Regions from separate parts of the Pseudomonas sp. NPDC090233 genome, predicted to be linked through region 1. Evidence: predicted binding sites of a transcription regulator. Region 1 holds the regulator's gene; the other holds the start of a gene.
What was found. The regulator sigma-54, encoded in region 1, starts transcription at its own class of promoters, with help from an activator protein. The targets are predictions, from matches to a motif close to ANTGGCATNNANNTTGCTNT.
Positions count from the first base shown of each region.

Region 2: the regulator sigma-54 is predicted to act here: its motif matches at 1,484-1,503, upstream of glnA (type I glutamate--ammonia ligase).

Region 1 is NZ_JBIVYQ010000003.1:341,959-345,369, reverse strand. Features, by position in the region: gene ptsN (PTS IIA-like nitrogen regulatory protein PtsN) at 1-262, opposite strand, end outside; gene hpf (ribosome hibernation-promoting factor, HPF/YfiA family) at 275-583, opposite strand; gene ACIQUF_RS09740 (RNA polymerase factor sigma-54) at 663-2,156, opposite strand; gene lptB (LPS export ABC transporter ATP-binding protein) at 2,332-3,057, opposite strand; gene lptA (lipopolysaccharide transport periplasmic protein LptA) at 3,058-3,411, opposite strand, start outside.
Region 2 is NZ_JBIVYQ010000006.1:231,182-234,592, reverse strand. Features, by position in the region: gene thiI (tRNA uracil 4-sulfurtransferase ThiI) at 1-1,130, opposite strand, end outside; gene glnA (type I glutamate--ammonia ligase) at 1,601-3,007, shown strand; gene ACIQUF_RS18330 (chorismate mutase) at 3,159-3,411, shown strand, end outside.

The sequences.
Region 1 (3,411 bases):
TCGGAGCGTCCAGGTGCAGCAGGGCGCTAACCGGCCCAGTGCAATCTTTGATGCGGCAGTGGGGGATGGCGATGCCATTGCCGAAGCCGGTGGAGCCGAGCTTTTCGCGAGCAACCAGCTTTTCGAAGACGTCTTGCATCTCCAGCTCAGGCACTTCTTTGGCAATCAGGTTGGCGACCGTTTCCAGGGCGCGCTTCTTACTGCCGCCCGGCACGTTCACCAGGGAACGGCCGGGGGTCAGGATGGTTTCAAGTCGGATCATGGATGAGGGGGATCAGCGGGCAGCTGCACCTTGCAGCAGGCTTTGCTGTTTTTCCTTGTGTTTTTTCAGTTGACGGTCGAGCTTGTCGGCCAGGGCATCGATCGCTGCATACATGTCTTCGTGTTCGGCGTTGGCAACCACTTCTCCACCGGGAATCTGCAAGGTCGCTTCGACCTTCTGCTGCAGCTTCTCGACTTTCATGATGACCTGCACGTTGGTGATCTTGTCGAAGTGACTCTCCACGCGGGCGAGCTTTTCAAGCACATAATCGCGCAGCGGCTGGGTGACTTCTACATGCTGTCCACTGATATTGACTTGCATACAGCTTCTCCTTTGTTGCCCGTGCATAAAGAGGCAGGTGTTGCACCTGCCCCACAAACGCTGTGGCACATCTCAGGCGCTACATCAGTCGCTTGCGCTCGCTCGACGGTGCGATGCCGAGGGACTCGCGGTACTTGGCGACGGTGCGACGGGCTACCTGGATGCCTTGTGCTTCCAGTAAACCAGCGATCTTGCTGTCACTCAATGGCTTTTTCTGATTTTCCGCCGCAACCAGTTTCTTGATGATCGCGCGGATTGCCGTGGACGAGCATTCTCCGCCTTCGGCGGTGCTGACGTGGCTCGAGAAAAAGTATTTCAATTCATAGATGCCGCGCGGCGTATGCATGAATTTCTGCGTCGTCACCCGCGAAATGGTCGACTCGTGCATGCCTACCGCCTCGGCGATGTCGTGCAGCACCAGGGGCTTCATCGCCTCGTCTCCGTGGTCGAGGAAGCCGCGCTGGTGCTCGACGATCTGGGTGGCCACCTTCATCAGCGTTTCGTTGCGGCTCTGCAGGCTCTTGATGAACCAGCGCGCCTCCTGCAACTGGTTGCGCATGAAGGTGTTATCGGCGCTGGTATCGGCGCGGCGCACGAACCCTGCGTACTGCGGGTTGACGCGCAGGCGCGGGATCGCTTCCTGGTTCAGCTCGACCAACCAGCGCTCGCTGTCCTTGCGCACGATGACGTCTGGCACCACGTATTCCGGCTCGCTGGACTCGATCTGCGAGCCGGGGCGCGGGTTGAGGCTCTGCACCAGTTCGATGACCTGACGCAGTTCGTCTTCCTTGAGCTTCATGCGGCGCATCAGCTGGCTGTAGTCGCGCCCACCCAGCAAGTCGATGAAGTCGCTGACCAGACGCTTGGCCTCGGCCATCCACGGCGTGTTGGCCGGCAGTTGGCGCAGTTGAAGCAACAGGCATTCGCCCAGGTTGCGCGCGGCAATGCCGGCAGGTTCGAACTGCTGGATGCGGTGCAGTACCGCCTCGACCTCGTCGAGCTCGATGTCCAGCTCCGGGTCGAAGCCAGCGCAGATTTCTTCGAGGGTGTCTTCCAGGTAGCCCTGGCCGTTGATGCTGTCGATCAGGGTGACGGCGATCAGGCGGTCGGTGTCGGACATCGGCGCCAGGTTCAGCTGCCACAGCAAGTGGCTTTGCAGGCTCTCGCCGGCCGATGTGCGGGTGGTGAAATCCCACTCGTCGTCATCGTTGCTCGGCAGGCTGCTGGCGCTGGTCTGGTAAATGTCTTCCCAGGCTGTATCGACCGGAAGCTCATTGGGGATTCGCTCGCTCCACTCGCCGTCTTCCAGGTTTTCGGTACTGGCGGTGCTTTCCTGGAAACTGTTGTCCTGGACTTCGGCGACCGGTTTGTTTTCGGCGTTGTCCGCCATCGGGTCGCTGTTGTCGAAGTCGTCGCCGTCTTCCTGACGTTCGAGCATCGGATTGGACTCCAGCGCTTCCTGGATTTCCTGCTGAAGGTCCAGGGTGGAGAGCTGAAGTAGGCGGATGGCCTGTTGCAACTGCGGGGTCATCGTCAGTTGCTGGCCCATTTTTAGGACGAGCGATGGTTTCATGGCTGGGGCTAAATACCTTGTTCGCCGGCGCGCATGCGCCATCCACTACACGAGGGCGCCGGAGCGCCAAATTCAAGCAAGTTTTATGCCTTAAATTGTAGCGTTTGCCTAGAGCACAGTAACAACTTAAGCCCCATCAAGGCGGCAAAGCGCGTGCTCCAGGCGCGTCCTGGGATCAGAGTCGGAACTCGTGGCCCAGGTAAACTTCCTTGACCAGCTCATTGGCCAGGATAGTCTGCGCATCGCCTTCGGCAATCAACTGGCCGTCGTTGACGATGTAGGCGGTTTCGCAGATATCCAGGGTCTCGCGGACGTTGTGGTCGGTGATCAATACACCGATGCCCTTCGCTTTGAGGTGGTGGATGATCTGCTTGATGTCGCCAACCGAAATCGGGTCGACACCGGCAAAGGGTTCATCCAGCAGGATGAACTTCGGTGCGGTCGCCAGGGCGCGCGCGATCTCGACACGGCGGCGCTCGCCACCGGACAGGCTCATGCCGAGGTTGTCGCGGATGTGGCTGATGTGGAATTCCTGCAGCAGGCTTTCCAGTTCCTTGCGGCGGCCCTCGCGGTCGAGCTCCTTGCGGGTCTCGAGGATGGCCATGATGTTGTCGGCCACCGACAGCTTGCGGAAGATCGAGGCTTCCTGCGGCAGGTAGCCAATGCCGGCGCGGGCGCGGCCGTGCATGGGCTGGTGGCTGACATCGAGGTTGTCGATGCGCACGCGGCCCTGATCGGCCTGGACCAGGCCGACGATCATGTAGAAGCAGGTGGTCTTGCCGGCGCCGTTGGGGCCGAGCAGGCCGACGATCTGGCCACTGTCGATCGACAGGCTGACGTCGCGCACGACCTGCCGACCTTTGTAGCTCTTGGCCAGGTGCTGGGCTTTGAGGGTTGCCATTTACTCGGCCTTCTTCTTCGGCTGGATCACCATGTCGATGCGCTGGCGCGGGGCGGTGACGTTGCCGCCACGACCGGCGGTCGCCACCTGGGACTTGGTGTTGTAGACGATTTTCTCGCCTTCGGTGGTGTTGCCTTCGTTCTCGACCTTGGCGCGATCGGTGAGGATCACCGTGTCTTTCTGCGCCTGGTACTGGATGGTCACGGCCCAGCCCTTCATTTTGTCGGGCTTGGCAGTGCTCTGCTGTTGCTCGAAATAGGCCAGGTTGCCCACCGAGGTGACCACGTCGATGTCGCCGTTGGCGGCGCGGGTCATGGTCACGGTGTTGCCTTTGATCATCATCGAACCTTGGGT
Region 2 (3,411 bases), on a different contig from region 1:
GCGCGCTCCAGCACGGCCATGTCGAATTGCTTTTCTTCATGCTCCATGCGGTGACGCTTGGCGTGGGTGGTCGGGTTTACCGAGATCACGCCGCAGTATTCAGGCATGTGCTTGGCGAAGTCGGCGGTGCCGATTTCGGTGGCCTGGTCAATGATGTCCTGCTTGTGGCTGGCCAGCAACGGGCGCAGCACCAGCTTGTCGGTGGCCGAATCGATGATCGACAGGTTCGGCAGCGTCTGGCTCGATACCTGGGAGATCGCTTCGCCGGTCACCAGCGCTTCGATTTGCAGACGATCGGCCATGTGCGCAGCGCCGCGCAGCATCATGCGCTTGAGGGTCACGCCCATGTAGCTGTTGTCGACCTTGTTGAGAATCTCGCCGACCACCTCTTCGAACGGCACGCTGATAAACAGCACGCGCTGGCTGCTGCCGTATTTCTTCCACAGGTAGTGGGCGACTTCCATCACGCCAAGCTCGTGGGCACGGCCGCCGAGGTTGAAGAAGCAGAAGTGGGTCATCAGGCCGCGGCGCATCATCTGGTAGGCCGCCACGGTGGAGTCGAAGCCACCGGACATCAGCACCAGGGTCTGCTCCAGGGCGCCCAGCGGATAGCCGCCGATACCGTTGTGCTGGTTGTGGATCACGTACAGGCGCTGGTTGCGGATTTCGATGCGTACCAACACTTCGGGGTTCTTCAGCTCGATACCGGCGGCGCCGCACTGCTGGCGCAGCTGGCTGCCGACGTAACGGTCGACGTCCATCGAGGTGAAGTCATGGTGGCCACCGCGCTTGCAGCGCACGGCGAAGTGCTTGCCGGCCAGCAGGTGACCGAAATGCTGCTTGCACTTGGCGACGATGTCGTCGAAATCACCCAGCGGGTATTCCTCTACCTGCAGGAAATGGGTGATCCCCGGTGTGCAGGTGAGGCGCTCGATCATCTCGCGCTGGACCTTCTCGTCCTCGACGCGGGTGACCACTTCGAGATTGTCCCAGACACCATCGACCACGAGTTCAGGATCGAGGTCCTTGAGCACGTTGCGGATGTTCTTGCCGAGCTGGCGGATGAAGCGCTTGCGCACTGGCCGGCTCTTGATGGTGATCTCTGGGAAGACTTTGACGATAAGTTTCATTGGTTTAACAGCGCGCGCAGGGCCTGCCGAAAATGAGGGGCGCGAATTATAGCGGAAATTGCTCAGGATTTGAGCAACTTTTGATCAGAAGGTTTGAGATAGGTGCTGGAGGGGTTTTCTGCGGCGCCTGTGCGGGCCTCTCGCGGATGAATCCGCTCCTACAGATGGCGCGATGCCCGTAGGAGCGGATTCATCCGCGATGAGGCCCTCAAAAACAGCACGACAATAAAGCACTGCACCAACTTGGTGCTTGACCTGGTTTTCCTGCCTCCTAAGGGTGCAATTTCCAGCCGCCATTGCGGATCACAAGCCCGCAAACGCCCCCTTTTATCCCGCCCTCGCCATTTTCGAGCACTGGCATGCAATTTGCTCCCTTGTGAGGCAGGTAAGCTTGGCCGACTATCCGCGCCCAGCATCACCCTTTTTCCAGGGCAGCGGCCCACCGCGCTCTAGACCATCCGGAGGACAACATGTCGAAGTCGGTTCAACTCATCAAAGATCATGACGTCAAGTGGATTGATCTGCGTTTCACGGACACCAAGGGCGTTCAGCATCACGTGACCATGCCAGCGCGTGATGGCCTGGACGAAGACTTCTTCGAAGTCGGCAAGATGTTCGACGGCTCCTCCATCGCTGGCTGGAAAGGCATCGAAGCCTCCGACATGATCCTGATGCCGGTCGATGACACTGCCGTGCTGGACCCGTTCACCGAAGAACCAACCCTGATCATCACCTGCGACATCGTCGACCCGTCGAGCATGCAGGGCTACGACCGCGACCCACGTGCGATCGCCAAGCGCGCCGAAGAGTACCTGAAGAGCACCGGCATCGGTGACACCGTATTCGCAGGCCCAGAGCCTGAGTTCTTCATCTTCGACGAAGTGAAGTTCCAATCGGACATCTCCGGTTCGATGTTCAAGATCTTCTCCGAGCAAGGCTCGTGGATGACTGGCGCTGACGTGGAAGGCGGCAACAAAGGCCACCGTCCTGGCGTCAAAGGCGGCTACTTCCCAGTTCCACCGTTCGACCACGACCACGAAATCCGTACTGCCATGTGCAACGCACTGGAAGAAATGGGCCAGGTCGTCGAAGTTCACCACCACGAAGTGGCGACTGCCGGTCAGAACGAAATCGGCGTCAAGTTCAACACCCTGGTGAAGAAGGCTGACGAAGTACAGGCCCTGAAATACGTCGTGCACAACGTTGCCGACGCCTACGGCCGTACCGCCACCTTCATGCCGAAGCCGCTGTACGGCGACAACGGCTCGGGCATGCACGTGCACATGTCGATCTGGAAAGACGGCAAGAACACCTTCGCAGGTGAAGGCTATGCCGGCCTGTCCGACACTGCCCTGTACTTCATCGGCGGTATCATCAAGCACGGTAAAGCCCTGAACGGCTTCACCAACCCGTCGACCAACTCCTACAAGCGTCTGGTACCAGGCTTCGAAGCCCCGGTCATGCTGGCCTACTCGGCACGCAACCGCTCCGCCTCGATCCGTATTCCTTACGTCGGCAGCCCGAAAGCCCGCCGTATCGAAGCACGCTTCCCGGACCCATCGGCCAACCCGTACCTGGCCTTCGCGGCCCTGCTGATGGCTGGCCTGGACGGCATCCAGAACAAGATCCACCCAGGCGATGCGGCCGACAAGAACCTGTACGACCTGCCACCTGAAGAAGCCAAGGACATCCCACAAGTCTGCGGCAGCCTGAAGGAAGCCCTGGAAGAGCTGGACAAAGGCCGTGCGTTCCTGACCAAAGGCGGCGTGTTCTCCGACGACTTCATCGATGCCTTCATCGCGCTGAAGAGCGAAGAAGAGATCAAGGTCCGCACCTTCGTGCACCCGCTGGAATATGAGCTGTACTACAGCTGCTGATCTGATCGGCGCCTGGCGTCGATGACTTCACCCAAGACGGCCTTCTTCTGAAGGCCGTTTTGGTTTTTCCGACTGATCAGGTCGGAATCGTCCTACCAGCAGAAATTGTCTGACCGCTCACAATCAGGTCTCCCTATACAAGGAGATCATCATGCGCTTCGCCCCCCTTGCCCTCTGCCTCTCCCTCGGCCTGCTTGGCTGCCAGACACACACCTCCTCGGAATCCGAATTCACCCCATTGCTGACCGGCATCGAACAAAGGCTCAACCTGGCGAGCTCGGTCGCGGTGCACAAGTGGGATCAGCACCTGCCGGTAGAATCGACCGCGCGAGAGCGCCAAGTGCTGGCGCAAGCACGCCAGTTGGCCCCCGACTATAACGTCAGCCCAGAGCGCGCCGCCGCGT